4 regions of the Kitasatospora sp. NPDC058444 genome follow, and region 1 is predicted to be linked to each of the others. Evidence: riboswitches for the same ligand, from Rfam matches in the RefSeq annotation. Region 1 holds a riboswitch; each other region holds the start of a gene.
What was found. Region 1 has a riboswitch for cyclic di-AMP ahead of ACFWP2_RS01640 (NlpC/P60 family protein). Riboswitches for the same ligand answer to the same signal wherever they lie in the genome.
Positions count from the first base shown of each region.

Region 2: linked by a shared signal. The riboswitch ahead of ACFWP2_RS08915 (peptidoglycan DD-metalloendopeptidase family protein) and the one ahead of ACFWP2_RS01640 (NlpC/P60 family protein) in region 1 are both predicted to bind cyclic di-AMP.
Region 3: linked by a shared signal. The riboswitch ahead of ACFWP2_RS30800 (M23 family metallopeptidase) and the one ahead of ACFWP2_RS01640 (NlpC/P60 family protein) in region 1 are both predicted to bind cyclic di-AMP.
Region 4: linked by a shared signal. The riboswitch ahead of ACFWP2_RS30380 (transglycosylase family protein) and the one ahead of ACFWP2_RS01640 (NlpC/P60 family protein) in region 1 are both predicted to bind cyclic di-AMP.

Region 1 covers NZ_JBHXLL010000001.1:353,660-360,973, reverse strand. Annotated here, with positions in the region: gene ACFWP2_RS01660 (glycosyltransferase family 4 protein) at 1-733, opposite strand, end outside; gene ACFWP2_RS01655 (glycosyltransferase 87 family protein) at 950-2,320, shown strand; gene ACFWP2_RS01650 (hypothetical protein) at 2,321-3,370, opposite strand; gene ACFWP2_RS01645 (NlpC/P60 family protein) at 3,520-4,566, opposite strand; gene ACFWP2_RS01640 (NlpC/P60 family protein) at 4,841-5,971, opposite strand; cyclic di-AMP (ydaO/yuaA leader) riboswitch at 5,982-6,135, opposite strand; gene ACFWP2_RS01635 (NlpC/P60 family protein) at 6,474-7,314, opposite strand, start outside.
Region 2 covers NZ_JBHXLL010000005.1:308,970-316,283, reverse strand. Annotated here, with positions in the region: gene purB (adenylosuccinate lyase) at 1-164, shown strand, start outside; gene ACFWP2_RS08920 (MFS transporter) at 189-1,730, opposite strand; cyclic di-AMP (ydaO/yuaA leader) riboswitch at 2,085-2,222, shown strand; gene ACFWP2_RS08915 (peptidoglycan DD-metalloendopeptidase family protein) at 2,225-3,190, shown strand; gene ACFWP2_RS08910 (APC family permease) at 3,640-5,190, shown strand; gene ACFWP2_RS08905 (DUF2470 domain-containing protein) at 5,259-5,978, opposite strand; gene ACFWP2_RS08900 (RidA family protein) at 6,107-6,571, opposite strand; gene ACFWP2_RS08895 (IclR family transcriptional regulator) at 6,599-7,314, opposite strand, start outside.
Region 3 covers NZ_JBHXLL010000039.1:65,455-72,768, forward strand. Annotated here, with positions in the region: gene ACFWP2_RS30785 (TetR/AcrR family transcriptional regulator) at 127-693, opposite strand; gene ACFWP2_RS30790 (alpha/beta fold hydrolase) at 763-1,590, opposite strand; gene ACFWP2_RS30795 (YiaA/YiaB family inner membrane protein) at 1,716-2,006, opposite strand; cyclic di-AMP (ydaO/yuaA leader) riboswitch at 2,215-2,373, shown strand; gene ACFWP2_RS30800 (M23 family metallopeptidase) at 2,386-3,234, shown strand; gene ACFWP2_RS30805 (hypothetical protein) at 3,345-4,220, opposite strand; gene ACFWP2_RS30810 (GNAT family N-acetyltransferase) at 4,263-4,853, shown strand; gene ACFWP2_RS30815 (sensor domain-containing protein) at 4,992-5,732, shown strand; gene ACFWP2_RS30820 (hypothetical protein) at 5,866-6,612, shown strand; gene ACFWP2_RS30825 (GNAT family N-acetyltransferase) at 6,649-7,104, shown strand; gene ACFWP2_RS30830 (hypothetical protein) at 7,105-7,314, opposite strand, start outside.
Region 4 covers NZ_JBHXLL010000038.1:76,125-83,438, reverse strand. Annotated here, with positions in the region: gene ACFWP2_RS30400 (exopolyphosphatase) at 162-1,103, opposite strand; partial or broken gene ACFWP2_RS30395 (DUF501 domain-containing protein) at 1,232-1,771, opposite strand; gene ACFWP2_RS30390 (septum formation initiator family protein) at 1,743-2,315, opposite strand; gene eno (phosphopyruvate hydratase) at 2,501-3,787, opposite strand; gene ACFWP2_RS30380 (transglycosylase family protein) at 4,107-5,024, opposite strand; cyclic di-AMP (ydaO/yuaA leader) riboswitch at 5,030-5,198, opposite strand; gene ACFWP2_RS30375 (cytochrome P450) at 5,418-6,779, opposite strand; gene ACFWP2_RS30370 (SDR family NAD(P)-dependent oxidoreductase) at 7,059-7,314, shown strand, end outside.

The DNA.
Region 1 (7,314 bases):
CGAGCTTCTCCAGGTCCGCCCGGTACGGGCCGCCGCCGACGATCAGCAGCACCGCGTCCGGCACGTCGGCGAGGATCTGCGGCATCGCCTCGATCAGGGTGTCCTGGCCCTTGCGCGGCACCAGCCGGGAGACGCAGACCACCACCGGCCGGTCCGCCAGCCCGAGCCGGCGGCGCACCTCGGCGCCCCCGGAGCCGGGGTGGAAGGTCGTCTCGTCCACGCCCGGCGGCAGCTGGACCATCCGGGCCGCGGCCTGCGGTCCGACCGCGGCGGCGATCCGGGAGCGGGTGTACTCGCCCAGGTAGGTCAGCACGTCGGTGCCCGCGCCGATCCGGCGCAGCAGCTGCCGGGAGACCGGCAGCTGGGCCCAGGCGGCCTCGTGCCCGTGGGTCATGCCGAGCAGCCGCCCGGCCCCGGCCCCGCGCAGCGTGGGCGCCATCAGCCCGAGCGGCGCGGCGGCGCCGAACCAGACCGAGTCGCACTTCTCCGCGCGCAGGATCTCGGCGGCCCGCCGGGTGACCCGCGGTGTGGGAACCATCACCTTCGTCCGGTCCCGGATCACCGGGAACGGCTGTTCGGCGTCGAAGCGGGCCACCTCGCTGCCGTCCCGCCAGGTCGAGGCGTACACCACGACGCTGCCTGCGGGCTGACGGACGGCCATGTTGTGCACGAAGGCCTGGATGCCACCGGGGCGGGGCGGGAAGTCATTGGTGACGATCAAGGTTCTGTGCATCAGGCCACGGCTCGCTCGGTCGGGGGGTGCGCGGTGTACCGCTGGGTGATCCGTACGATAGGTCAACACCATGACCCGCCGGGAACGGAACCGCGTACGGCAACCGTTTGACCCCCGGGTCAGTCCTAGTACCTAGGCCGTCGGTGGAACCGCGGCCCGGGCGTCCGTCTCTACGACGCCTCCGGTGGGGACGTCCGAGACGAACGAGGGAGCGCAGTGGAATTGGCCCCGGCCACCGAGCCCGGTTCTTCGCGCGGCCGCCTCGGCCGCCCGCTCGGGGCGCTCGCCGCGCTCGGCGCCACCTGGGTCGCCACCCGCGCGCTGCTGGTGCTGCTGGCGACGGGCGTGCTGAAGGCGCCCGGCGGCGACGTCACCGCGGACGTCTGGATGATCTACCACGCCTGGTACGGCGTGCTCCAGACCGGCACCTTCCCGTTCGACGACGTCACCTGGCAGTACCCGCCGGGTGCCGCCCTGGTGATCCTGCTGCCGGGCCTGCTGCCCTGGTCGTACCTGGTCTCGTTCTGGGTGATCTGCGGGATCGCCGACGCCGCCGCGGCCGCGCTGCTGGTGCGCACCGGCCTGCGCCGGGGCCGGGCGCTGACCGGCGCCTGGATGTGGGTGGTGGGCGTCCCGCTGCTCGGCCCGATGATCTACAACCGCTTCGACGTCATCGTGACCGCGATCGCCCTGGCCGGTCTGCTGGCGCTGATCCGCCGCCCGGCGGTCGGCGGGCTGCTGCTGGGCCTCGGCGGCATCGTCAAGATCTGGCCGCTGCTCGGGCTGATCGGCACCCCCTCCGGCCGCCGCACCCGCCGTTCCTGGACGCTGGCCGGGGCCACCGCGGTCTCGATCGGCTTCCTGCTGACGGCCGGGATGAACGGCGCCTTCGAGTTCCTGGCCTTCCAGAAGGACCGCGGCATCGAGGTCGAGTCGCTCGGCGCGCTGCCGCTGCACTTCGCCCGGATCGCCGGCGGCTGGGACGGCAAGGTCACGATGAACTACGGCTCCCCGGAGATGCTCGGGCCGTGGGTCAGCGTGATCAGCAAGGTGATGATGGCCGGCACGGTGCTGGGCTTCGCCTGGCTGCTGCTGTGGCGCTACACCTCCAAGCGCCGCAACGCGGCCACCATGTACGACGCGGCGCTGTGCGCGCTGCTGATCTTCGTGGTGACCAGCCGGGTGATCAGCCCGCAGTACCTGGTCTGGCTGATCGGCGTCGCGGCGGTCTGCCTGACCGTGCGCAACAGCAGCCAGCGGCCGGTGGCGGTGCTGATCCTGCTGGCCTGCCCGCTGACCCTGGTCGAGTTCCCGACCATGTTCACCCAGATCCTGGCCAGCGACCCGGTGGCGGTCACCGTGCTGGCCGCGCGCAACCTGCTGCTGCTGGCCGCGACCCTGCTCTCCTGCGTCCGGCTCTGGCGCTCCACCCGCGGCGAGGCGCCGCTGCCGCCGACCGTGGTGCTGGACCGCGAGCCCGCCGCCCTGCCGTCCGCCGGCTACCCGGTGCGCCCGGGCATCGCCTACGAGCAGGACCTGCTGGACGGCATCGACCACCCGGGCGCCCCGGCCCGGACGCGCCGCTGATCAGCCCTTCAGCCCCGCCACCCGCTCCCGCCAGAGCCGGGTGAACTCCTCCAGCCCGACGCCCAGCTCACGGCGCATCAGCCGGTCGGTGCGGCGCTCCCGGTCCTCGCCCTGCCCGTCGGCCGCGCCGATCGCGCGGTAGAGGGCGACCAGCCGCTGCGGCCCGTGGGTGCGGGCGATCAGCTCGCAGGCCAGCCAGGACTGCTCGTAGGCCTGGGCGATGCCGGCGGCCCCGGCGGCGAAGTCCCGGTCGGCGGGCAGCGCGGCGGGCGTCCTCCCGGCGGCGACGTCCCGGGCCAGCTCGGGGGCGATCTGCTGCGGGGTGCGGCCCGAGTCGCGGTACGCGGTCCAGTCGGCCACGCCCTCGGAGAGCCAGAGCGGGGTCCAGGCCCGGGTGTCGGCCCTGGTCGCGACGTGGGTGGCCTCGTGGGTGATCACCACCTGGCGGCCGAACCCGCTGAGCCGCCCGTACGCCTCCGGGTTGACCAGCACCCGGTCGGCCGGGGTGTGCCACGGCGCGCCGGGGGCGGCCACGGTGACCGCCGCCATGCCCGTCCAGCCGTCCGGGTCGCCCTCCAGCAGCCGGGCGAACGCCTCCTCGGTGGCGGGCCGCTCCAGCAGCAGCCGCTGCGTCCAGGCACCGCCCCAGACCTCGGTGACGGCGGGCACCGCGCGGTCCCCCACCGCGACCAGCTCGGCCGGGTCGGGGCCGGCGGCCGGCCCGACCACCAGGCAGTGCGCGCCCGGAGCCGACCGCAGCGGCCCGAAGTCCCACGGCGCGGGCGGCCCGCCCGCGCTCTCCTCGCGCTCGACCCGCCAGCCGTCACCGGCCCGGACCAGCTCGATCCGGCGCGGATACACCACCGGGTACTCGTCGTACCCGGCGATCCGCACCGCCAGCTCGGCGGCGGCCGTCTGCCGCTGCGGCCCGCCGGAGGCGGCGAGCACCAGGTTGCGGTACCCGGCCTCGGCCACCGGCAGCCCGGCCCAGGGCGGCGCCGCGCGCGCCCGCTGCGCCAGTGCGGCGGCCACCTCGGCCTGCCGGTCCACCGAGCGGGCCGCGGGCGCCGCCGGGGCGGCCGAGGGCAGCGACAGCTGGGTCAGCCCGCCGGCCGCGAGCAGCAGCGCGCCCCGCCGGGACAGCGTCCGGCGGGGGCGGGGTATCTCCTCGGGGCCGGCGGGGCCGGACGGCGGGGCGTTCAGAGCCGGACCACCCCGGTGACCGGCATGGCGGTGACGCTCTCGTAGCGGACCTTGGCGCCCGGGCGGGGAGCGTGCACGATCACGCCGCCGCCGGCGTACATGCCGACGTGGTGCATGTCCCGGTAGAAGATCACCAGGTCTCCCGGTCGCGCTTCGGACAGGCTGATCCGCTGCCCGGCGTGCGCCTGGGCCTGCGAGGTGCGCGGCAGGGTCACTCCGGCCTGCCGCCAGCTGTAGTACATCAGACCGGAGCAGTCGAACGCGTGCGGGCCGGTGGCCCCGTAGACGTACGGGGAGCCGATCATCCGCACCGCGGCGGCCAGCGCGGCGGCCCCGCGCTCGGAGGCGGGCGGGGCGGTGCCGAGGTCCAGCCGGTCGGTGCCCCGGGTGGCGCGCCGCTCGGCGTCCCGGGCGTCCTGCACCGTCAGCCGGGTCCGCTCGGCGGCGCCCAGACCGTTCAGCAGCTTCTGCGCCTTGGCCAGCCGCTGCTGGACCTGCTGCTTGCTGTCGGCGAGCGAGCGGCGGGTCTCGTCCAGCTCGGCGAGCTTGCCGGCCGCCTCGGTGCGGCGCTGGTCGAGCCGGCGCTGCCGGGTGACCAGCTCGTGCAGGGTCTCCTGCTGACGCGTGGCGGCCTGGTCCAGGGTGCGGGCGCGGGCCAGGTAGCCCTCCGGGTCGGAGGAGAGGATCAGCTGGGCCGTCTGGGTCATCCCGCCGCCGCGGTACTCGGCCCCGGCCACCGTCGCCAGGTCGCCGCGCAGCTCGTTGAGCTGGTCCTGGGCCAGCGCGATCTCGCCCTGGAGGATCGTGGTCTCGCCCTGGAGCCGCCGCTGGGCCTCCTGCGCCGCGTTGAACCTCTCGGACGCCTGCTCGGCCTCGTCGTACAGCTGCTCCACCTGCGTCTTGACGTCCTGGCGGTCGCCCGGGTCCGGGCTGCCGGGGGCGGCCTGGGCACTGCCTCCGGCGGCCACGCCCAGGGCGGTGGCGGCGGCCGCGGTCAGCACCAGCGCCCGGGTGAGCAGTTGGGAACGGCGGTGCACGGGCATGGCGGCAGCGGCTCCAATCCTGCGGTGGGCCCCCGCCGCCGCACCGGGAGGGGCGGCCGTCGAGCGGGAGTCCGGTGGCAGACGTTAGCGAGTCCGGGCAGGCGAGTCCAAACCCTCACCAACCCGAATATTCGACCCCTTATCGGACATCAGATCGACTCGCGGGGAAAGCCCCGGGAGGAAGCCCCGGGAAGAAGCCGCGGGAAAGCCCCGGAAATGCCGCAGGCCCGGCCTCCCCTGGGGGAGACCGGGCCTGGAAGCGTCCGAGCGGGGATCAGACCCGCACGACGGAGGTCAGCGGCATGTTGGTGACCGCCTCGTAGCGCACCGACGCACCCGGCTTGGGAGCGTGCAGCACCTGGCCGTTGCCGGCGTAGATGCCGACGTGGTGGGCGTCGCTGTAGAAGATCAGCAGGTCGCCGGGCTGGGCCTGGGAGATGTCCGAGCCGATCCGGGTGCCGGCCGAGGCCTGCGCCTGCGAGGTGCGCGGCAGCGACACGCCGGCCTGGTTGTACGCCCAGACCATCAGGCCGGAGCAGTCGAAGGAGCCCGGGCCGGTGGCGCCCCACACGTACGGGCTGCCGACCTTGGACGCGGCGGCCGCGAGAGCGGCGGAACCACGCGAGCTGCCGGGGGCCACCTTCACCGGAGCGGTGGTCGTCGGAGCGGTGGTCGACGGGGCGGAGAGGTCGCCGCGGCTGTTGTCGCGCGAGGCGCGGTCGGCCTGCTGCTGGGCCTGGGCGGCGGCGTCGGCCTTGGCCTTGGCGTCCGCCGCGGCCTTCTCCTCGGCCTGGCGCAGCGCCTGGCGCTCCTGCTCGGTCAGCGTGTTGAGCAGGTCCTGGGCCGCCTTCAGCTTGCCCTGGACCTCGTCCTTGGAGGCCTTCAGCTGCTGGGTGGTCGACTCCAGCTCGGCGAGCTTGCCCTGGGCCTCGTTGCGGTCCTGGTCGAGCTTGCGCTGCTGCTCCTGGAGCTCCTTCAGCTGACCCTTCTGGGTGCTGCCGGCCTGGTTCAGCGCGCCGGCCTGGCTGAGGAAGGTGTCCGGGCTGGAGGAGAACATCAGCTGGACGGTCGGGGAGATGCCCCCGTTGCGGTACTGCTCGCCGGCGATCTCGGCCAGGCCGCCCTGGAGCTCGGTGACCTGGGCCTGCTGACGGGCCACCTGGTCCTGGAGGCCGGAGACCTGCTTCTCCAGCTCCTGCTGCTTGGCCTGGGCGGCGTTGTAGTTCTCGGTCGCGACCTCGGCCTGCTCGTTGAGCTGGTCGACCTGCCCCTTGACCTGTTCCTTGGTCGGCTGCGGGTCGGCGTGGGCGCCTTGCGCGGACAGGACGACGGCGGCTGCGGCGACACCGGTCAGGATCGAGACCCGGGCGCGGCCTGCGGGCTTGGGACGACGATGGGACGCCACGAAGGCGGACTCCTTCTTCCTACGTCCGCCTACCGGGTGAGCTGACGGGTTCGGGCCGGAAGCATGCCCTACGGCGCCTCACGGCCGTTCCAACGGCCGACCTGGCGCCGATTCACCCCGGAGGAACGTGGTTCCCCGGCTCCGCTCCGCAGCGCCCCCGACCACTGGGCTCCCCTGTCGGGCAGTCGCTTCGACCTGCCCCGCTGCCTCGCGAACTCGGCGGTAACCACCGCCGCCACCCTGGCTGGGCGATCGACAGTGCGGTGGTTCAGAGCACGACCCTAGTAACTGAACCGTGATCCGTTCAAATCCTTGTCAGAAAAAAGACCGAAGATTTCCCAAGTTCTTTTGTGAATATGACCGATGGTGACCACTGGCGCACGCAAGGCTGATCGATTCTCAGCATGTGGTCGCGAAAGGGCACGCGAAGCCGAACGCCACCCCGTCGGAGGGGTGGCGCTTTTCACAGGCCCCGGAGGAGCCCCGCGGGCGTGTCGGACCGTCAGACCCGGCGGATGGTGTTGATCGACATCGCGTCGGCCTTCATCACCTTCACCACGTCACCGGTGTGCGGCGCGTGGACCACCATGCCGTTGCCGATGTACATCCCGACGTGGTGCATGTCGGAGCCGTAGATCACCAGGTCGCCCGGCTGGGCCTGGTCCAGCGACGGCACCCGGGTGCCGTAGTGGCCCTGCTCCTGCGAGGTGCGCGGCAGCGAGACGCCGGCCTGCCCGTACGCCCAGACCATCAGGCCCGAGCAGTCGAAGGTGGTCGAGCCGGTGGCGCCCCACACGTACGGCGAGCCCTGCTTGCCCATCGCCTTGGACACCGCCACGCCCGCGTAGCCACTGGCCGGCGGCAGGCTGCCGAGGTCGACCCGATCGCTGCCCCGCGAGGCGCGGTCGTCCTGCGCCTGCTGGGCCTTCAGCGCGGCGCGGTCGGCGGCGCTCAGCGAGTTCAGCAGGTCCTGGGCGGTCTTCAGCTTGGTGTTGACGTCCGCCTTGGCCTGGTTCAGGTCCTTGGTGGTGGTGTCCAGCGAGGCGAGCACGGCGGCCGCCTCGGCCTTCTCCTGGTCCAGCCGGCGCTGCTGGTCCAGCAGCCCCTTGAGCGCCTCGGCCTGGCTGGTGCTGGCCTGCTGGACGGTGGAGGCCTTCTCCAGGTAGCCGGACGGGTCGGAGGAGAGCATCAGCTGGACGGACGGGTCGATGCCGCCGGAGCGGTACTGCTCGCCCGCCACCTCGGCGAGGCCGCCCTGGAGCTGGGTCATCTGCTCCTGGCTGCGGGCCACCTGGTCCTGCAGCTGGTCGGCCTGCTTGCGCAGCTGGTCGGCCCGCTCCTTG
Region 2 (7,314 bases), on a different contig from region 1:
AGCGGATCCCGCTGGACCGGGCCGCGCTGGACGCGCTGCTGGCCGACAAGCTGTCCTTCACCGGCGCGGCCGGTGCCCAGGTCGCCGAGGTCGTCCGCCAGGTGGAGGCCGTCGCGGCCGCCTACCCGGAGGCCGCCAAGTACGCGCCGGCCGACATTCTCTGACGGACCGCACCCTCTGACGTACGGTCAGTTCTGAGCCTGGGGCCCTGCCGCCGAACCGGTGGCGGGGCCCTCGCGCGTCGTGGGGACGTGGCCCGGGTCGAGCGGCGGGGTGGTGGGGCCGCACGGCCAGTCGCAGTTCGGCTCGGCCACCGGCTGCTCCTCGGGGGCGAGCACATTGCCCCGTACGGTCGCGGAGGCGATCAGCCCGCCGGCCACCAGGAGGCCCGCGCAGATCAGCATCGCGGTGTGGAAGGCGGAGTCGACCGAGGAGGGCACCCGGTAGGCGTCGCCGCTCAGCCCGGCCAGCGCCGGCAGGGCGGCCACCGCGAGCAGGCCGGCCGCGCGGGCGGCGGCGTTGTTGACCCCGCTGGCGATGCCGGCGTGCCGGACCTCGACGGCGGCCAGCACGGTCGCCGTCAGCGGTGCGACCAGCAGCGTCATCCCGCAGCCCATCACCGTGACGGCGGGCAGCACGTCCACCCAGTAGGAGGAGTCGGGGCCGATGCGCAGCATCAGCAGCACCCCGGCGGCGCACAGCAGGGGGCCGACGGTCAGCGGGATGCGCGGGCCGATCCGCTTGCCGAGGCGCCCGGCGCGCGCGGACAGCAGCAGCATCAGCACGGTGATCGGCACCAGCGCGAAGCCCGAGACCAGCGGCGAGAACCCGGACACGATCTGGAGCTGCACCACCAGCAGGAAGAAGACGCCGCTGAACGCCGCGTACACGCACAGGGTGACCAGGTTCACCGCGGTGAACAGCCGGGAGGAGAACAGTCCGAGCGGCAGCATCGGTTCGGGCGCGCGGCGTTCGACGGTCACGAAGGCGAGGCCGAGCACCACCCCGATCACCCCGCTGACCCAGACCGCGGGGGACAGGCCCTCGCCGGCCGCGGTCAGCGCGTAGGTGATCGCGCCGAGGGCGAGGGCGGCGAGCACGGCGCCCAGCACGTCGAAGCGGCCGGTGGCGGTCTCGTCCCGGCTCTCCGGCACCGACCGGCCGGCGACCGCGATCACCGCGGCGGCGAGCGGCAGGTTCAGCAGGAAGATCCAGCGCCAGCCGGGGCCGTCCACCAGCCAGCCGCCGAGGAAGGGGCCGACCGCCGCCGACACCCCGCCGAGGCCGGACCAGAGGCCGACCGCCGCCGAGCGGTCGTCGGGGTGGAAGACCGCCTGGAGCATGGCGAGCGAACCGGGGGTGAGCAGCGCCCCGCCGATGCCCTGCACGGCGCGGGCGGCGATCAGCACGTGGATGTTCGGTGCGGCGGCGCAGGCCGCGGAGGCGACGGCGAACCAGACCACGCCGATCAGGAAGACCTTGCGCCGTCCGTACCGGTCGCCGAGCGCGCCGCCGAGCAGGATCAGGCCCGCCAGGGTGAGCAGATAGGAGTTCAGGGTCCATTGCAGGGACGCCAGGGAGGCGCCGAGGTCGGCGCCGATCCGGGGCAGGGCGACGTTCACCACGGTGCCGTCGAGCATCGCCATGCTGGAGCCGAGCACCGTCGCCAGTAGTACCCAGCGACCCTGCGCGGTGCCCAGGCGCAGGGTGCCGGCCTCGGAGGTGGCCACGGGCGAATCCTGCGCTGCCGAGGCGCACGTGACAAGGGTCACCGGTGGGTGTGTTGACGATCGGCCCTGAGTGAACGGCCGGCTGCGCAGTGTCGCCGATCTCGGCGCAGGGTCGTGGATCAGTGGCGGGGCGTGAATGGATTGTGTACGCACTGTGCCCTTCGGCCTGCGGAGGGTCACGGGGGCAGGGGGGATGGTTGCCGATTCAAGAGATCGACATTGCTTCACCCGAACGGATGGGTTTTAGTTCAGCGACCGCCCGGCCAGTCCGGACGGATCCACCGGGTGGAACGCCGAGTCCTGCCGCTGCCCGGTGGTTCGAAACGAACTCTGTACGGCAGGAGCGGGGGACCCACAGGTAAGTCGCCGGACCGGAGTTCGCGCCTCAGGGCGCGGGCGTCCAGGGCCGGCTAGGGGTGAAGCCGCGCATGCGGCCGGGCAACTCCAGCCCGAACCCGACAGCTCACCTCGCAGGCGTCGGAGAGGAAACTTCCATGCCTGCTCAGGCTCGTCGTATCGCCCTGCCCCGCGCCGCCCGCATCGGCATCGCCACCGCCGTCACCGGTGTCTCCTTCGCCCTCCCGCTCATCACCGCGGTGAGCGCCCAGGCCCACACCGCCCCGGCCGCCCCGGTCGCGCAGGCCGCTGCCCCGGCCGCCCAGGCCGCGCAGGAGAGCTACCGCGTCGTCAGCGGCGACACCCTGTCCAAGATCGCCGACGCCAAGAACGTCGAGGGCGGCTGGCACGCGCTGTTCGAGCAGAACCGCTCGGTCGTCGGTGCCAACCCCGACCTGATCTTCCCGGGCCAGCAGCTCGCGCTGCCGGGCCACGCCGCCGCGCCGTCCGCCGACGCCGCTCCGGCCAAGCCCGCGGCTCCGGCCAAGCCGACCGCTCCGGCCAAGCCGGCCGCCCCGGCGACCCAGGCCGCCGCGCCGCAGGCCCAGGTCCAGGTGAAGACCGAGGCCGCCAAGCCGTCCGCCCAGCTCCAGACCCAGGTGCAGGTCGCCGCTCCGGCCCCGGTCGTGACCGCCACTCCGGTCGCCGCCGCCACCTCCGGCTTCGTCGCCCCGCTGGCCAACCCGAAGCTCGGCACCGCCTACGGCGTGGCCGGCTCCATGTGGGCCTCCGGCCACCACACCGGCCAGGACTTCGTCGCCTCCACCGGCACCCCGCTGCGCGCCGTCGCCAACGGTGTCGTGGTCAAGGCCGGCAACGGCGGTGCCTACGGCAACGAGGTCGAGATCAAGCTCGCCGACGGCCACTACGCCGAGTACGCGCACCTCTCCTCGATCGGTGTGAAGATCGGTCAGACCGTCACCGTCGGCCAGCAGATCGGCCTCTCCGGCGCCACCGGCAACGTGACCGGCCCGCACCTGCACTTCGAGATCCGCAACGGCTCGGAGTACGGCTCGGACATCAACCCGGTCACCTACCTGCGCGCCCACGGCGTCGCGCTCTGACCCAGGGCCACTGAGCCCCGAGGGTTTCCGGAACCACCGCTGCTGCGGGGCGAATCGATCCTCCGGGATGGTCATGTCGGGTGACCGCTCGACCGGGTGATCGCCGCACGGCGGACATGGGCGCGGGACACGCCCAGGCCGGCCCGGCCGCACGAGGACCTCCTCGCGCGGCCGGGCCGGCCGCTCCCGTTTCCGGCCGCTGTCCGGCTGTGGGCCCGGCCGTGGCCGCGCCGGTTCGGCCGGGCCGGTTCGGCCGGGCCGGTTCGGCCGGTCCGCGAGCTCGTTCGGCCGGCTCCGGAGCGTCGTTCGAACGGTCGAACGCGGCGTCAACCCGGCTGCTCCGGCGGGTTTTCGCGGGCCGCGCGGGGGTCGTCGGCGCGCCATGCTGGCGGACGGTCAGCGCCCGGCCGGTCCGGCGGTCGCGCGCGTCCGCGAGGCGAGGAGGCCGGATGGCGGTCCGGAGCGGGGACGTGGCGGGGGAGACGGCAGGGCGGGAGCGGCCCGGGACGGGCGGCGTCGACCGGCTGAAGGCGGACTCGGTCGGCCTGGTCGGCGTGGTGTTCATGGCGCTCGCCACCGCCGCCCCGATCACCGCGATGACCGGCAACCTGCCGATCATCGTCGGGCAGGGCAACGGTGCCGGCGCGCCCGCCGCGTACATCGTGGCGACGGTGGTGCTGACGGTGTTCTCGGTCGGGTACGTGGCGATGGCCCGTCACATCACCGCGGCCGGCGCGTTCTACGGCTACGTCTCGCACGGGCTGGGCCGGGTGGTCGGGATGGCCTCGGGGCTGCTCGCGGTGCTCGCGTACGTCGTCACCGAGGCCGCGGCGCTCGGCTTCTTCGCGTACTCGCTGCGCGGGCTGGTCCGTTCGCAGCTGGGGGTGGACCTGGGCTGGGGCTGGTACGCGCTGTTCGGGGCGGCGGTGATCGGTGTGATGGGCTGGTTCGACCTGCACCTGACGGCCAGGGTGCTCGGGGTCGCGCTGGTGCTGGAGATCGGGGTGCTGAGTGCGGTCTCGCTGGCGGTGCTGTGCTCCGGCGGCGGGCCGGACGGGCTCCTGGTCCGGTCCCTGAACCCGCTGAACGCGCTGAAGGGGGTGGGGAGTTCGGGCGCTTCGGCGGCCGGGCTCGGACTGTTCTTCGCGTTCTGGTCCTGGGTGGGGTTCGAGTCCACCGCGATGTACGGCGAGGAGTCCCGCGATCCCAAGCGGGTGGTGCCGCGGGCGACGATGGTGTCGGTGGTCGGCGTCGGGCTGCTCTACGTCTTCGTGTCCTGGATGATCGTGTCCGGCAACGGGGTCGAGCAGGCGGTCGCGGTGGCGAGCGGGGCGGTGCCGGGCAAGGAGGGCAACAGCCTGTTCTTCGACCCGCTCGGCGTGCACCTGGGCGCCTGGGCGGTGACGGTGTTCCAATGGCTGGTCGTCACCGGGTCGTTCGCCTGCGCGATGGCCTTCCACCAGTGCGCGGCCCGGTACCTGTACGCGATCGGCCGAGAGGGGCTGCTGCACCCGGCGCTCGGCCGCACCCATGCGCGGCACGGCTCGCCGCACGTCGCCTCGGTGGTGCAGTCGGTGATCGCGGTGGGGCTGGTGGCGGGGTTCCTGGCGGCCGGGATGGACCCGTACGCGCACCTGTACACGCTGCTGGCGCTGCTCGGGACGATGGCGATCCTGGTCGTGCAGACGCTCTGCTCCTTCGCCGTGGTCGGGTACTTCCACGTGCGGGGGCGGCATCCGGAGACGGCGCACTGGTTCCGGACGCTGGTCGCGCCGTTGGTGGGCGGGGTGGCGATGGCCGGGGTGGTGGTGCTGCTGGTGCTCAACAAGGACACCGCGGCCGGGGCGGCGGCGCACACGCTGCTGTTCCGGCTGATCCCGTTCCTGGTGATCGGGGTGTTCGCGGGCGGGATCGGGCTGGCGCTCGCGGTGCGCCGGTGGCGGCCGGAGCTGTACGCGCGGATCGGGCGGGTGGTGCTGGAGGACGCGGTCGAGCGGTGACCGGGCGGTGTGGCGTTCAGCGGTGTGGCGGTGTGGCGGTGCGGGTGGTGGTGCGGCGCGCCAGGGGTTCAGCGACGGTGGACCGGCAGTCCGTACTGGGCGGCGGCCAGCAGATCGTGCATCCGGTGGCCGAAGTCGTCGGTGTCCCGGGCCGGTTCGGGGAAGACCAGGCGGACGTCGCGGTGGCCGTGCGGGTGGTCCAGGCGCAGGACCAGGCCGTAGCGGTCCAGGGCGAGCGGGCGGACGTCGGGGGCGTGGACGAGCACGACCGGGTCGAGCAGCCGGGTGAGGACGTCGAGTGCCTCGGCGTGGTCGTCGGCGAAGTGGGTGAGCAGCGCGGCCTCGTGCCGGGCCAGCGGGTCGGGCTCGGCGAGCGCGAGGTCGGCACCGGTGATCGCGCCGGTGCCGTACGGGGTGGCGAGGACGGCATGGGCGACGTCCACCCGCAGGTGCACGCTGAGGCCGTCGTCGGCGAGGTGGGCCAGCCGCAGCCGGCCGGCCATGGTGAGGCGGGCGCGGACCCGGTCGCGGACGGCGACGGGGGCGACGTCGGTGACGTCCAGGACGACGGCGAGGCCGTCGGCGGCGCCGGCGACGGCCGTGGTGAGCGGGTCGTCCAGGGCGGTGCGCAGCCGCAGCCGGGAGCCGTGCACGGAGACCGGGGTGTCCAGGTGGTGGTGCTCGCCGAGGGCGCGGACGGTGAGCGAGGAGGTCGCGCTGAGCAGGCTGTGGATCCGTTCGGCGGTGGTGGGCTCGGGGACCTCGGTGTCGCCGGTGGGCAGGCTCATGGGCGGACCTCCAGTAAGTTAGGTGAGCCTAACCTAATGTGCGAGTGGGGGTGTGGCAAGCGGGCCGCCGGACCGGCGAGGGGCCCGGACGCCGCAGGCGCGTCCGGGTCCCTCGCTGTGGTGGTGCGTCAGCCGACGACGGCCTGGGCGTCGATCTCGACCAGCATCGGCTCCTGCGGCAGCTCGACGAAGACGGTGGTGCGGCACGGCTTCACGCCGCCGGGCTTGATGTTCTCGCCGATGAACTCGGCGTAGACCTCGTTCATCAGCGGGAAGTCGGCGCGCTTGGTCAGGTAGACGCGGAACATCACCACGTCCTCGATGGTGGCGCCGCCGGCCTCGACGATGGCCTTGACGTTCTCCAGGGTGCGGCGGGTCTGCGCCTTCACGTCGCCGTGGTGCAGGTACTCGCCGGTGGCCGGGTCCTGCGGGCCCTGGCCGGAGACCTGGAGGATCGGGCCCTTGCGGACGCCCTGGGAGAACATCCAGGCGGGGGCGGGGGCGCCGTCGGTGCGGATCTCGGCCTTCTCGGAGGTCTGGGCCTCCTCGGGGGTCCGGGTCTTCCCGGAGGTCTGGGGGTGCTCGGAGGTCATCGGGTTCCTTGTCGAATTGACGGTGCGTCAGTTGTGGTCGGGGCGGCCGCAGTCGGCCGAGACGGCGCGGGTGGTGGCGAGCAGCTGCGGGAGCAGGTCCAGCACCTGCTCGTACGGCAGGACCACGTCCGGGACGGAGATCGAGGCGGCGGCGACCACCCGGCCGCTGGCGTCCCGGACGGGCGCGGCCACGCAGTTGATGAAGGCCTCGTGCTCGGCGTGGTCCTGCGCCCAGCCCTGGGCGGCGACCTTCTCCAGCTCGGCGAGCAGGGCCTCGGGGGTGGTCAGGGTGCGTTCGGTGTGCGGGGTGAAGTCGATCCCGGCCACCACCCGGCGCCGCTCGGGCAGCGGCAGGTCGGCCAGCAGCACCTTGGAGACGGCGGCGCTGTGCAGGGCGGCGCGCAGGCCGATCCGGGAGTACATCCGCACCGGGTGGCGGGAGTCGAACTTGTCGATGTAGACCACCTCGCCGCCCTCGTAGGCGGCCAGGTGCACGGTCTGGCCGGTGGCGGCGTTCAGTTCGGCCAGGTGCGGGGCGGCGATCCGGCGCACGCCGCGCTGCTCCAGGGCCAGGCCGGAGAGTGCGAAGAGGCCGGCGCCCAGGTGGTAGCGATAGTTCGCGTCGCGATAGACGAATCGTTCCTCTTCGAGGCTCTGGAGCAGTCGCAGCACGGTCGTCTTGTGGACGCCGAGCACCTCGGCGAGCTGGTCGAGGGAACGCTCGCCCTCGCCGAGCTCGGCGA
Region 3 (7,314 bases), on a different contig from region 1:
AACCTCCGCCTGACCCTTCTTCCTTGTGGGCCGGTCTCCTCCGAGGGCCGTCCTTCTTCCTGGGCCGGCCTGCTCGCGGCCCCCGGCCCTTCCTCCTCGCGCTCCGACCCCTCCCCGGCCGTCCTGCTACGCGGGCCAGGCGCGGAGGCCGGTGGTGAGGGTGGCGATGACGCGGTCGTGGGTGGTGGCGAGGTCCTCGGCGAGCTGGAAGGCGCCCGCGGTGGTGAGGGCGGCGAAGCCGTGGGCGAGGGAGCGGACGGTGCGGGCGGCGTGGATCGCCTCGGAGCCTTCGAGGCCGTACTCCCGGAGCACGGCGACGATCACGCCGACGAGCCGGGCGGCCGCGTGGGCCAGCTCGTCGTCGGGCTGGGGGGCCTGGGGGAGGGCGCTGTAGCGGTGCGGGTACTCGGTGGCGTACGCGTGGTAGGCGCGCATGACGGCGGCGACGGCGTCGTCCCCGCTGCGTCCGACGGCCGCCGCGGCCAGCCGTTCGGCCAGGTCCCCGGTGACCCGGACGGCGATCAGCCGCCGCAGTTCGGCCAGGCCGCCGCTGACGTGTTTGTACAGCGAGGGGGTGGCGACCCCGGCCCGGGTGGCGACGGAGGCCAGGGTGAGGGCCTCGGCGCCCTGCTCGTCGATGAGGGCGAGGGCGTGGTCGACGACCTGCTCGGGGGTCAGTCCTACGCGGGGCATGGGTTCGGGCTCTCCGTACGTACGGCGTCGGGTGGATCGGGCGGTGTGGGGCGGGGCGGAGGGTCGGGCTCAGCCGAGCTCGGCGAGGAACGGCAGCAGGGCGTCCGCGGTGGCCGTCGGGTTGTCGGCCATCGGGTAGTGCCCGGACCCCTCGATCATCGCCTTCCGCGCGCCGAGCGCGGCGGCCTGCCGGTCGGCGACGAGTTCCGGCTTCGGGAAGTCGGGGTCCTTGCTGCCCATGACCACCAGGGCCGGGCACCGCACCGCGGCCGTCCAGCCGACCGGCGCCGAGTCGCCGTGGACCTGCCCGCGGACGGCGGCCTTGCGCCCCGGGGTGCGCAGCGCGGCGACCAGTCCGTCCACGTACGCGTCGAAGTCGGCGGGCTTGGCGCCGGGGAAGGCCATCCGGCGCAGGTAGAAGCCCCAGGAGGCCGGCCAGTGGACGAGGGAGACCCCCATCAGGCCCATGACGGCGCGCATCAGGGCGCCCGGCGGCGGGCTCTCGACGAAGGCGTCGAGCAGCACGATCCCGGCGACCCGCTCGGGCGCGTCCCCGGCGGCCTTGACGACGGTCGCCCCGGTGTAGGAGTTCCCGGCGAGGACGGCGCGCTCGATGCCGAGGTGGTCGAGCAGGGCGAGGACGTCGCCGGCGACGGCGGCGGGGCTGTAGTCGTCCCATGCGACGGAGGACTCGCCGAAGCCCCGCAGGTCCATGGTGACGACGCGGTGGCCGGCGGCGACGAGCAGCGGGCGCAGGTGCCGGTACGCGGCCCGGCTGTCGAGCATGCCCGGGAGCAGGACGACGGGGGTGCCGTGGCCCTGCCGGGTGTCGTCGAAGGCGATCCGGCCGCCGGGGACGGTCAGGTACTGGGTGCTCGGGGTGATGGTGCCGTTCATGGTGGTCCTCCTCGGGCCGCCGGTGCGGGGCGTCGGCGGTGAGTGCCGATAGCCATAAAGCTAAGGCTAATAGCCTTAGCCGTCAAGCGATCGGCCGCGGCTCGGGTCACAGTCCCCGGCTCGGGTCACACTCCCTCCACCTTGAACGGGTCGTGCTCGCTGAGCAGCTTCTCCAGTCGGGCCTGGTCCACCCGGGTGACCACCTCGTTGGACTCCTGCCGGTCCCGGATCACCTTCGCCAGGGTGAACGCGGAGGTGACGGTGTAGAGGAGGCCGAGCCCGAGGAAGGCCCTGGTCCAGCCGCCGACCGGCAGGTAGGCGATCCCGGCGGCGAGGGCGGTGCCCGACAGGGCGAAGGAGAGGACGGCCTGGACGTGGTACGCGGCCGTGGTGCGGGTCTGCATGTGTGCGCTCATGGCGTCAGGATGCGACCGCCTCGACGGGGCGCACATGAGTAGCGGTACTCAGATGGGAGTGTGTACGGGAGGCCGTTCGGTGGTGTCGTTCGTTGACGTCCGATCACTTTGCCCTAGGCTGCTCCGAACGGATGGCTTGGAATCAGAGCCTCCTAGGATTAACGTTTGATAACGCAGCGCGGTTGTCAACGCCGTACCCAGACGGCACCGTGCGCCGTCGCCTAATCCCGCCGACCCGCCCCCGGGCAGGTCAGGGAGCCGGGGAACCACGTTCCTTGGGGTGAATCGGCAGGGCCCCGGCCCGGCCGTAGGAGACCTTCCTGCTCCGAACCCGTCAGCTAACCCGGTAGGCGCGAAGGAAGGAAAGGAGCGCGCCTCCGTGGCGTCGACGCACACCCCGGCACACCCGGCCGGCTTCGCAGCCGGTACCCAGCTCCTCGACCACCCCGGCACGGACCGCCCCGAGGCCTTCGGCCCGGAGGGCTTCGCCGCAGAGGTCGAGACCAACCGCCACCGGATGCCGCGTCAGACCCGCGGAGCCTCCCCGCTGCTCGGCGTCACCGCCGTCGCCGCCACCCTGGGCGCCACCGGCTTCGCCTCGGCGACCCCGGCCGCCGCCCCCGCCGTCGAGGCCCCGGACGAGACCCCGGTCGCCCTCTCCGCCGACCCCGGCCTCGCGCTCGCCGCCCGCATCCAGCACCAGGCCGACAGTCAGCGCACCGCCGCCGAGGAGACCGCCCGGCTCCAGGCCGCCCAGGAGGCGGAGGCCAAGGCCGCCGCCAAGGAGGCCGAGGCCAAGCGCGCCGCCGAGGAGGCCGAGCGGGCCAAGGCCGCCGCCCTCACCCTCCCGGTGCAGGACTACCGGCTCTCCGCCCACTACGGCCAGAGCGCCCGCTACTGGGCCAACCTGCACACCGGCCTGGACTTCGCCGCCGACACCGGCACCCCGGTCTACGCGCTCGGCCAGGGCACCATCACCTCGGCCGGCTGGGCCGGCTCGTACGGCTACCGGATCGTCGAGACCCTGCCCGACGGCACCGAGATCTGGTACTGCCACCTCTCCTCGATCACCAAGGGCTCCGGCAAGGTCGCCTCCGGCCAGCAGATCGGCAAGGTCGGCGCGACCGGCAACGTCACCGGCCCGCACCTGCACATGGAGGTCCGCCCCGGCGGCGGCGCCCCGGTCGACCCGGAGCCCTGGCTCCAGCAGCGCGGCCTCAACCCCTGACCGACCCGCGAAAGAGCCCGGCGCACCCCGCAGAGGCGCAGGGCGCGACGCACTCGCACGAAGGCCCCCGGAAACCGTCCTCGACGGGCCGGGGGCCTTCGTGCGAGGTCTCACTCCTCGGCGGGCAGCTGCGCCAGGTACGCCTCGATCTCCTCCTGGCCCGGCTCCGGCGCCAGCTCCGGGAACTCCGTCACCAGCAGCCGCGGCAGCCCCGGCACCGTCCAGCCGCCGAACAGGTCGAGCGCCGCGTCGACCGCCGCCTCCTCGAACTGCCCGAAGTCCCCGGCCAGTTCGTCCGGCATCGGCCGCCCCTGGGCGGTCAGCTCGGCCAGGTTGCGGTAGCTGCGCCGCATCAGGCCCTGCTCCAGCAGCCGCCGGGCGCCGTCCGTGGCCATGCCGACCGACAGCACCCGGCCCGGGCCCCAGCCCTGCTCGTCCGGCTCGTCCAGCCAGCCGGCCGGCACCAGCGCCTCGTACGCGGCCAGCCGCTCCTCCTCCGCGAGCTCCCCGAAACCGGCCAGCCAGTCCCGCACCGCCGCTTCGTCGGTGACGTCCACCCCGTGCGCGTGCAGCAGCAGCGCGTACAGCCTGGGCCAGGTCACCAGGTCGGCGCGGCGCAGCAGCCCGGCCGCGACCTCGCCCTGCCACTCGGCCTCCGCGTGCAGCCGCTCCTGGCGCTTGGCGTTCAGCCGTCGGGCCGCCCGCTGGTGGTCGATCAGCAGCCGGACGGCGTCGCCGTAGGCGAGCGGGTCCTCCTCGGGCGCGGGTTGGACGTACAGGTGGAGCCGCTCGTAGAGCAGGTGCTCCACCGCGTCGGAGGTCAGTTCGGGCCAGCCGTCGTGCATCCTGCCCTCGCCCAGCTCCAGCAGCGCCAGCACCGCGCGCAGCGGCGCCTCGGCCACCGGCGCGCGGCCCTGCTCGGCCGCCCAGGCGAGCAGGTCGGCGGCCTTGGTGCGCGGGGCGAGCCGCAGGTCTTCGTCGTTCATAGTCCGAACGGTAGCCGCCGGGCGGGGATAGGGTCGGCAGCCATGGTCCCCGTACGACTCACCGGCCCGCGACTGGCCGTCCGCGAATACCACCACACCGAGGAGGACGTGGACGCGCTGCACGCGCTGTTCGGCGACCCGGAGGTGACCCGGCACCTGCCCTTCGGGCCGAGCGACCGGGAGGACTGCGCCGACCAGATCGAGCTCTACCTGGAGGAGGCGATGGCCGAGGAGCGGGACACCTACCGCCTCGCCGTCACCAGGCTCGCCGACGCCGAGGAGCCGGCGGACGCGACGCCGATCGGGCAGGCCTCGCTCACCCTGGACGGGCACCGCGCCGCGCAGCTCGGGTGCGTGCTGGCCCGCGCCTGCTGGGGCCGCGGCTACGCGGGCGAGACCGTCGGCCTGCTCTGCGACTTCGCCTTCGGCGCCCTGGGCCTGCACCGGCTGACCGCCCGGGTCGCCGTGGACAACGCGGCCTCCGTGAAGGTGCTCACCGGGCTGGGCTTCCGGTTGGAGGAGCGGCCGCGGCACGACGCGGCCGGGGACGGCGCCCGGTCCGGGTCGTTCCACTACGCGCTGCGCGCCGACCGGTGGCCGGGAGCGGGCGTCCGGGTGCCGGCGGCCGGCTGACCGCCCGCGGCGGGCCGGGGGTTAACCCCACCCCGGATCCGCCAGGCCTCCGGATCCCGCCCGGCCGGTGCGTCCACCAGACTGAACCCCGTCAGCGGGACGAACGACCGACAGCACGAGGGGCCGGGGGCCGGGAGCATGAGCAGCAGCCGCAGCATGGAGGACCGGGAGTGGGACGTCCTGGGCGGGCACGGTGACGACCCGCGCCCCGCCCGGGCCCGCCGGACCGCGCGGCGGCCGGCCGCGTGGCGGGCGCCGCTCTCGGCCCACTACTACCGCGAGGTCGGCTACGTGCTCAGCGGCCTGCCGGTGGCGATCGCCGGGTTCGTCGTCTCGATCACCCTGTTCTGCGTCGGCCTCGGCACCTTCGTCACCGCCCTCGGTCTGCCGGTGCTGGGCGCCCTGACCAGCGTCGCCCGCGGCTTCGGCCGGCTGGAGCGGGCCCGGGTGCGCGGCATGCTGGCCCTGGACGTCCCCGGCCCGGAGCCGGTGCGCCAGGTCCGCCCGGGCGGCTGGGGCGCGATCACCGCGCGGCTGGCGGACGCGGCCGGCTGGAAGGCCGTGCTGTACCAGGTGGTGATGTTCCCCTGGGCGGTGTTCAGCTTCTGCGTGACCCTGGTGTTCCTGGTGCTGGGCTGGGCGTTCGCGCTCTACCCGCTGTACCACTGGGTCTTCCGGGCCTACACCCCGTGGAACGGGTACCGGGTGTTCGACTTCTACGACAGCGACGGCGTGCGGCACCTGTACGAGGTCCAGGCGCCCTGGCAGATCGCCGGGCTCTCGGTCCTCGGGCTGCTGCTGGTCCTGCTCACCACGCAGCTGGTCCGCGGCCTGACCAACGTCAACCGGGCCGCCGCCCAGGGCCTGCTCGGCCGCTGACCCCCCGGCCTCGGCCGGAGCCTCCGCCGACGCCCCGCGCCGTATCCGCCGCCCCGCCCGGTATCCGCCGCCCCGTCCGTGCCCCGGACGCCTTCCGGATGCGGGCGGGGCGGCCGCGTGTTCGGATGGCGGGGTGGCGGCCGTCGGCATTCCCCCCGATCCCCCGGACGTCCTGGTCACCTCCCGTCCGCTGGACGAGTACTGCGCCCTTTTCGGCCTCACCCGGGCCCACCTGGCCGCCCTGCCCGGCCCCCTGCTGGACTGCCCCGGCGGTGCGGCCGGCCTGGCCGCCGAGGCGCGCGGGCTGGGCTGCCGGGTGATCGCCGTCGATCCGGCGTACGCGCTGCCGCTGCCGGTGGTCGCGGACGCCGCCGTGGCCGCCCGGGCGGCGATGGCCGCCGCGATGGCCGCCCGTCCGCAGCTCTACCCTTCTCCGCGCCCGTACCGCACCGAGCGCTACCTGCGCAGCTGGGACCGGGCCCGCGGGCTGTTCGCCGCCGACCGGGCCGCCCACCCGCAGCGGTACGTGGCCGCCGCGCTGCCCCGGCTGCCCTTCGCGGACGGCGCCTTCGCCCTCACCCTGAGCGGCCACCTGATCTTCGCCTACCCCGAACTCTTCGGCCCCGAGCGCCAGTTGGAGGCGCTGGCCGAGCTGGTCCGGGTCACCTCCCCGGACGGCGAGGTCAGGGTCCAGCCGCTGAACGACGGGTACGGCCGTCGCTGCGGCCACCTCGGTCCGTTGCGGTACGCGCTCGGCGAGCGCCGGATAGCCAGTGAAGTCCGCCGCTACCCGGGGCCGGTGGACGGCCGGCCCCGGCGGGTCCTGGTGCTGCGGGCCGCCGACCACCGCCGCCGGGCGGCTCGGCGACCGGCTATGTAATGGTCACTGTCGCTGTTTGCCCCTATACTCGCCCGCATGATCGAAACGACCATCCGGCATGCCGACGAGACCGACGCCGACCGGCTCACCGCACTCATGCAGGCCTCCAGCGCCTACCGCGGTGCGTACTTCGCGATGATCGACGGCTACCGGGTGAGGCCCGACTACATCGCCCGGTACCTGGTGCGGATGGCCGTGGACACCGCGGACGACCGCGTGCTCGGCTTCTACGGCATGATCCGCGAACCGGCCGAGCTGGACCTGATGTTCGTCGCCGACGAGGCCCAAGGGCTGGGCGTCGGGCGGCAGTTGATCGCCGACATGCTCGACCGCGCGCGGGAGGACGGGATCGCCTCGGTCAAGGTCGTGTCCCACCCGCCCGCGGAGCGCTTCTACCTGAAGGTGGGAGCCGTGCGCACCGGCACCCGGCCCCCGCAGCCCAAGACGCCCTGGGAGCAGCCCGAACTGCGCTTCACCGTCGAGGAGCGCTAGCTAGGAGCCCGGCCCGGCCGGCCCGCTCGACTCGGTTGCCGGCCCGCCCGGCTGGGCCGGCACCGCCGGTACGGCCTGCGGGCTCTGCGGGGTCTGCGGCGCGGCCGGAGCCGGCTGCTCCGGCACGAGGGCCGGGGCCGGGAGCCGGGAGAGGATCTTCTCCGCCAGCCAACTGCGGTCCGACCCGTACGGGATGCCCCGCGGGTCGAC
Region 4 (7,314 bases), on a different contig from region 1:
AGCGGGCGGGCCGGTACGGCGAATGACCGGATCGTCATGTGAAGAAATTCACGAACCTTTCCGCCCCGCGCTCGGGCGCGCCCCGGCCCCGGCCACCCGAAAGGGGTGCCGGGGCCGGGGCGGGTGAGGCCCGCACGGGGTCAGGAGGCGATGCCCCGGGGTCAGGAGGCGATGCCCCAGGCGATCCCGTCGAGGATGTCGTGCTCGCTCACGACCACCTCGGCGGCGCCGGTGCGCTCCATGATCTCCAGCAGCTCCAGCGCCCCGGCCGCGATCACGTCCACCCGGCCCGGGTGCATCGACGGGATGGCCGCGCGCTCGGCGTGGGTGGCGGCCAGCAGCTCCCGGGCGATCCCGGCGACCCGCTCCCGGCCGATCCGCGAGTGGTGGATCGCCGCCGAGTCGTACTCGGGCAGGCCCTGGGCGATCGCGGACACCGTGGTGACCGTCCCGGCCAGACCCACCAGGGTGGCCGCGCCGGTCAGCGGGACGACCTCCTCGGCCCGGTCCAGCTCGGCCCGCACATGCGCCCGGGCCGCCTCGACCTGCTCCTCGGAGGGCAGCTCGGTCTCGCCGAAGTACCGCTCGGTGAGCCGCACGCAGCCGATGTTCACCGAACGCGCCGCCTCGACGTCGTCCGTGCCGAGCACGAACTCGGTGGAACCGCCGCCCAGGTCGAACACCAGGTACGGGCCGGGGAACTGACCACCCGCCAGCTCCTTGGTGGCGCCCACGAAGGAGAGGTGCGCCTCCTCCTCGCCGCTCACCACCTCGGGCTCGACGCCCAGGATGTCGCGCACGCCCTTGACGTACTCGTCGCTGTTCTCCGCGTCCCGGGAGGCGCTGGTGGCGACGAAGCGCAGCCGCTCGGGGCCCACGCCGAAGCCGGAGATGATCTCCTGGTACTCCCGGCAGGCCGCGAAGGTGCGGGCCAGCGCGTCCGGGTGCAGCCGGCCAGTCCGGTCCACGCCCTGGCCCAGCCGGTTGACGATCATCCGGCGGTCCAGGTCGGTGATCTCCCCGGTCTCCGGGTCGAGGTCGGCGACCAGCAGGCGGATCGAGTTGGTGCCGCAGTCGATCGCGGCCACGCGGGTCGTGGTCACTCGGACTCCTGCTCCGCCGGGGAAGCCTCGGCGGCACGCTTCTTCGCGGCCCGCTCGGCGGTCTTCTGCTCCTTGGCGGCGATCACGGCCTCGTGGTCCTGCTCCTTGGCGCGGTTGCGGGTGACCCGCTCACCGGCGGCCTCGACCTCGGCCGGGGAGACGCACGGGCCCTTGGCCCACCAGTCCTCCAGCATGCCGAGCGCCTCGTCGCCGAGCGGGTTGACGCCCTCGCCGGCCGCCAGCGAGTGGCCGACCAGCACGTGCAGGCACTTCACCCGGTCCGGCATGCCGCCGGCGCTCGGGAAGCCCTCCAGCACCTCGATCGCGTCGCGCCGGGCGATGTAGTCCTCATGCGCCTTCTGGTAGGCGGCCGCCAGCTCCGGGTCCTCGGCGAGCCGGGCGCTCTGGTCCTTCATCACGCCCTCCGCCTCCAGGGTGCCGATCAGCGAGGCGGCCTTGGGGCAGGTCAGGTAGTAGAGCGTGGGGAACGGCGTGCCGTCCGGCAGTCGGGGGGCCGTCTCGACGACGTCCGGGTTGCCGCAGGGGCAGCGGTGCGCCACGCCGCGCAGGCCGCGCGGCACCCGGCCGAGCTGGGCGGCGATGGCCGCGACGTCGGCGTCGGAGACGGTGGGGTGGTTCTCAGTGGTCATGGGGGGAGGTGTCTCCAACGGGGGACGGTGGGAGGGGAAGGGGAAGGGGGTCGACGGGGGCCGCCGCCGCGGTGTCGGCGGCGTCCACCGAGTCCCAGATGCTGGCGTACCAGGGCTTGGCCGCCGTCGTCCGGCCGGCGGGGCCCGCGGAGGCCGGCTTGCCGGAAGCCTGGTTCGCGGCGGCCGGGTTGCCGGAGGCCGGGTTCGCGGAGGAGGCCGCGCCGGCCGCGGACGAGGAGGGCTGGGCGGAGGCCTGGCCGGCCGGGTCCACCGCGATGTACGGGGTCTCCCCCGGCACCGCGTAGTGCAGCCGGGCGCGGGCCTGCGCCTTGACGTACTCCGGGTCCTGCCAGCGGGCCTTCTCCCGGCGCAGCTGCTCGACCTGCTGGCGCGCGTGGTCGGCCTTCGCCCGCTGGGCGGAGATCTCGGCGCGCTGGGAGATGAACTGCCGCGTCGGGTAGGCGAGGATCGCCACCAGCGAGCAGAGCACCAGGACGAGGACGGTCGCCCGGCTCGTGAACCGGGGCCGGGCCGCCAAGCCCGGGATCCTCCAGCCAGCCATCTCCCGTATCCCCTCCTGGTCGCGACGGTGCCCCGCCGTCCACCCTACGGGGTGAACGGCGGGGCACCGGTCAGGCGTGCGCTACCGGGAGCGCTCAGGCCTCGTGCGCGGGGCGCTCGGGCCTCGTGCGCCGGGCGCCCGGCCCTCGTGAGCGCAGTGCTCGGGCCTCGCGCCCGCTGTGCCGGCTACTCCGCGGAGCGGAAGCGCGGGAAGGCGCCGCGACCGGCGTACTCGGCGGCGTCGTCGAGGATCTCCTCGATGCGCAGCAGCTGGTTGTACTTGGCGACGCGCTCGGAGCGGGCCGGGGCACCGGTCTTGATCTGGCCGCAGTTGGTGGCGACGGCCAGGTCGGCGATGGTGACGTCCTCGGTCTCGCCGGAGCGGTGCGACATCATGCAGCGGTAGCCGTTGCGCTGGGCCAGCTCGACGGCGTCCAGGGTCTCGGTCAGCGAGCCGATCTGGTTCACCTTCACCAGCAGCGCGTTGGCGGTGCCGGTCTCGATGCCGCGGGCCAGGCGGGCCGGGTTGGTGACGAACAGGTCGTCGCCGACCAGCTGGACCTTGTCGCCCAGCTTGTCGGTCATGGCCTTCCAGCCGTCCCAGTCGGACTCGTCCAGCGGGTCCTCGATGGAGACCAGCGGGTAGGCGGCGACCAGCTCGGCGTAGTACTCGATGAGCTCGGCGGAGGTGAGGTCCTTGCCCTCGAACTGGTAGGCGCCGTCCTCGTAGAACTCGGAGGAGGCGACGTCCAGGGCCAGCGCGACGTCACGGCCGGGCTCGTAGCCGGCCTTCTGGATGGCCTCGACGATGAGGTCCAGGGCCTCGCGGTTGGAGTCCAGGTTCGGGGCGAAGCCGCCCTCGTCGCCCAGACCGGTGGACAGGCCGCGCTCCTTCAGCACGCCCTTGAGCGTGTGGTAGACCTCGACGCCCCAGCGGACGGCCTCGGAGAAGGACTCCGCGCCGATCGGGGCGATCATGAACTCCTGGATGTCGACGTTGGAGTCCGCGTGCGACCCGCCGTTGAGGATGTTCATCATCGGGACCGGCAGGACGTGCGCGTTCGGGCCGCCCAGGTAGCGGAACAGCGGCAGGTCGCTGGCCTCGGAGGCGGCGTGCGCGACGGCCAGCGAGACGCCCAGGATGGCGTTGGCGCCGAGCGAGGACTTGTCCGGGGTGGCGTCCAGGTCCAGCATGGCCTGGTCGATCAGGCGCTGCTCGGTGGCGTCGTAGCCGACCAGCTCCGGGCCGATCTGCTCGATGACGGCCAGGACGGCCTTCTCGACGCCCTTGCCGAAGTAGCGGTTCTTGTCGCCGTCGCGCAGCTCCAGCGCCTCGAAGGCACCGGTGGAGGCACCCGACGGGACAGCGGCACGACCCGTGCTGCCGTCGTCGAGGCCGACCTCGACCTCGACCGTGGGGTTGCCGCGCGAGTCGAGGATCTCACGGGCTACGACGACATCGATGGACGGCACGAGGCATCTCCTTGCGGAAGCAGGGTCCGGTCTGACGGTGGTGCTGTCAGCAGGACGATTGCGGAGTCGTTACGACCAGAGCCTAACCGCCCGGGCTCCCGGGGCCACGTCCGCCTCGGTTCCGTCTCAGCGTGTGGCCCCACTACCCACCGGTAGTTCACCTGCTTGTCCCAGCTTGTCCCACCGGAGCGGGCGAATGCGGACGAAGGGGACCGGTAGGACCGGCCCCCTTCGGACGGCGGGGTGAGGCGGCGTCGGCGCCGGGCGGGCCGGCGTCGGGCGGGCCGGCGTCGGGCGGGCCGGCGTCGGGCGGGCCGGCTCAGCCGAGGTGCAGCACCTGGCCGGGCATGATCAGGTTCGGGTCGCCACCGACGGTGGCGTGGTTCTGCTCGTACAGCGCGTTCCAGCCGCCGGACACGCCCTGGGCGGTGGCGATGGTCGACAGGGTGTCACCGGCGCGGACGGTGTAGTCGTGGCCGGTGGCCTGCGGGGCCGACTGCGCGGCCTGCGGGGCGTACTGCGGCTGGGCGGCGGCCTGGCCGGCGTACTGCTGGTAGACGCTCTGGTGGCTGGTCCAGTACCAGGCGCCGTTGTTCTGGTACCAGAACACCTTGGCGTCGGCGTCCCAGCCGGCCTTGCCGGAGAAGCCCGGGGTCTGCGGCTGCGCCTGCTGCTGCGGGGCGACCTGCTGGACCGGCTGCGCGGCGGGCTTCTGAACCGGCTTCTGGGCCTGCTTCTGGGCGGCGGGCTGCTGCGCGACCGGCTTCTCGGCCGGCTTGGCGGCCGGCTTCGGGGTCTGCTGCTTGGGGGCGGACTGCGGCTTGGCGTCCGAGGAGGTGTCGACCGCGGCCGGGGCGCCGCCCTTGGTCAGGCCGGCCTTCTGGGAGCAGACCGGCCAGGCGCCCGGCCCCTGCGAGGCCAGCACCTTCTCGGCGACCGAGATCTGCTGGGCCTTGCTGGCCTGGTTGGCCTGCGGCGCGTAGGCGGTGCCGCCGTACGCCTTCCAGGTGCTGGAGGTGAACTGGAGGCCGCCGTAGAAGCCGTTGCCGGTGTTGATGCTCCAGTTGCCGCCGCTCTCGCACTGGGCGACGGAATCCCAGGTGGAGGCCGGGGCGGCGGAGGCGCCGGTGGCGGTGAGGAGCGGCATCGCGAGTCCGACGCCGGCCACACCGGCGACGGCGATGGCCTTCTCGGCCTGGGTGCGACGACGGTGACGGCCAGTTCCAACGAACAGCATGAAGAGGTCCCTCTCCGCACGCCTGCGAGGTGAGCTGTCGGGTTCGGACCGGGAGGTGGCCCGGCCGCCGTATGCGGAAACGATTCCGCTCGGGCGGCTTCACCCCAAGCCGTGGGGAGACGGCAACAAACCTGGTTCCCCCGCCCCTGCCCAGGGTTCTGGTCGGTTTCCCGTGGCGCGGCGGGCAGGACTCGGCGTTCCGCGTACGAGGTCCGCAGCTGCGAACTCCAGGGAGAGTAGACAGATCTTCAGACCAATCACAAGCTCATATCGTCGATATCACATGACAATTACGGCCCGTGGTCGATCGCCTACCAACGGCGGTGTTATGTCCGGATTGATGGGTGTTCACACCCTCGTCGGCAGGCGGTTCGCGACCTTCCGTCAGCGCCGTCAGCGTGTCGCGGGCGCTCCCGGGACGTGCGGAGGAGCGTGCGGAGAGCGGCTCTCCGGGCTGAATTCCACCGGGAGTTCGCGCAGGCCACGCATGATCAGACCGCCGCGCCACCGCAGGTTCTCCGGGCTTTCCGCGAGTCGCAGATCGGGCAGCCGGGAAAGCAGCGTGGCCAGCGCGGCACGGCCCTCCAGCCGGGCGAGCGGAGCGCCGATGCAGTAGTGGATGCCGTGCCCGAAGCCCAGGTGCGGATTGTCCGTCCGGGCCAGGTCCAGGGTGTTCTCGTCCGCGAACCGGGCCGGGTCGCGGTCCGCCGCGGCGAGCACCACCAGCACCGGGTCGCCGACCGGGATGTCCACCCCGCCGATGGTCAGCGGACGGGTCGCGAACCGCCAGGTCGCCAGCTCCACCGGCCCGTCGTAGCGCAGGAGTTCCTCGATCCCGGTCTCCAGCAGCGCACTCTCCCCGCGGGCCACCGACCCCTGCAGCAGCCGGCGCTGCTCCGGGTTGCGCAGCAGGGCGTAGGTGCCGTTGCCGATCAGGTTCACGGTCGTCTCGAAACCCGCGAACAGGAGGATGAAGGCCATCGCCGCGGCCTCGTTCTCGGTCAGGTGCTCGCCGTGGTCACTGGCCCGGATCAGACCCGAGATCAGGTCGTCCCCGAGGTCCGCGCGCTTGCGGTGGATCAGCTCCAGCAGGTACGCCCGCATCCGCTTCACCGCCCGTCCCACGCCGCCGCGTTGGCCCCCGCCGTGTCGGATCATCATCCCGGCCCAGTCGCGGAAGTCGTCCTGGTCCTCGGCCGGCACCCCGAGCATGTCGCAGATCGCGTAGATGGGCAGCGGGAAGGCGAACTCGTGGATCAGGTCGGCCGAACCGCGCTGCGCGAAGCCGTCGATCAGCCGGTCGGTGAGCTGCTGCACCCGCGGCTCGAACTCGGCCACCCGGCGCGGGGTGAACGCCTTCGACACCAGTCGGCGCAGCCGGGTGTGGTCCGGCGGGTCGATGTTCAGCAGGTGGGTCATCAGGTCCGCCTGCCGCTCCCCCGGGATGCCGACCCGGCCGGTGCGGTGCGCCTGCTCGCTGTGGTACGCCGGGTTCTTCGACAGCCGGCTGTCCGCGAGCGCCTGCCGGGCGTCCGCGTACCTGGTCACCAGCCAGGCCTCCACCCCGCTCGGCAGCGTGGTGCGGTGCACCGGGGCGTGCTCGCGCAGCCAGGCGTAGGCGGGGTACGGGTCGGAGGCGAACTCCCAGGTGAACAGCTGCGGGGCGGTGGCGTCGACAGGGGTGTCGGCGGAGGCGTCGGCAGGGGTGTCGGACGGCGTGGCGGCGGGCCGGGCGGGGTCGGGCTGAGCTGGCATGGACCGACCGTATCCGGTGCGACGGACCGCGGCCGCCGCGCCGACACTCCGTGGACGACCGACCGCCGGCCATGAACCGTCCGTGGACGGCTCATGGACTGTCCGTGGACGGTCAATGAGCTTTCCGTGGACGGCTCTTGGCCGACTCTTGGCCACGGGACGGGCGTGAGCCTGGTCACCTGAGGGGTAATCCCTGTTGCGGAGGGTCAGGACGTGCCTACGATCCTCCGCAGTACGCGTGGGCGCCGGTGCGGTGTCGCCCACAGGGAGGAGCAGGCCATGCGGGTCAGCGGGTCAGTCGTCGTCATCGCGGTCCTCGACGGCGGTTCGGGCGCGGGCCTCGCCCGCCGGTTCGCCGCGGCCGGCGCCGCCGGAATGCTGATCGCCGACCAGTACGTCGGCATCGCCGAGGACCTCGCCACCGAACTCGACCGGCCGGGCTGCCCCGTCGTCGGCGTCTGCGGCGACATCCGCCGCCCCAGCGACGTCGCCGCCCTCGTCGACACCGCCGAGAAGCACCTCGGACCGATCGACC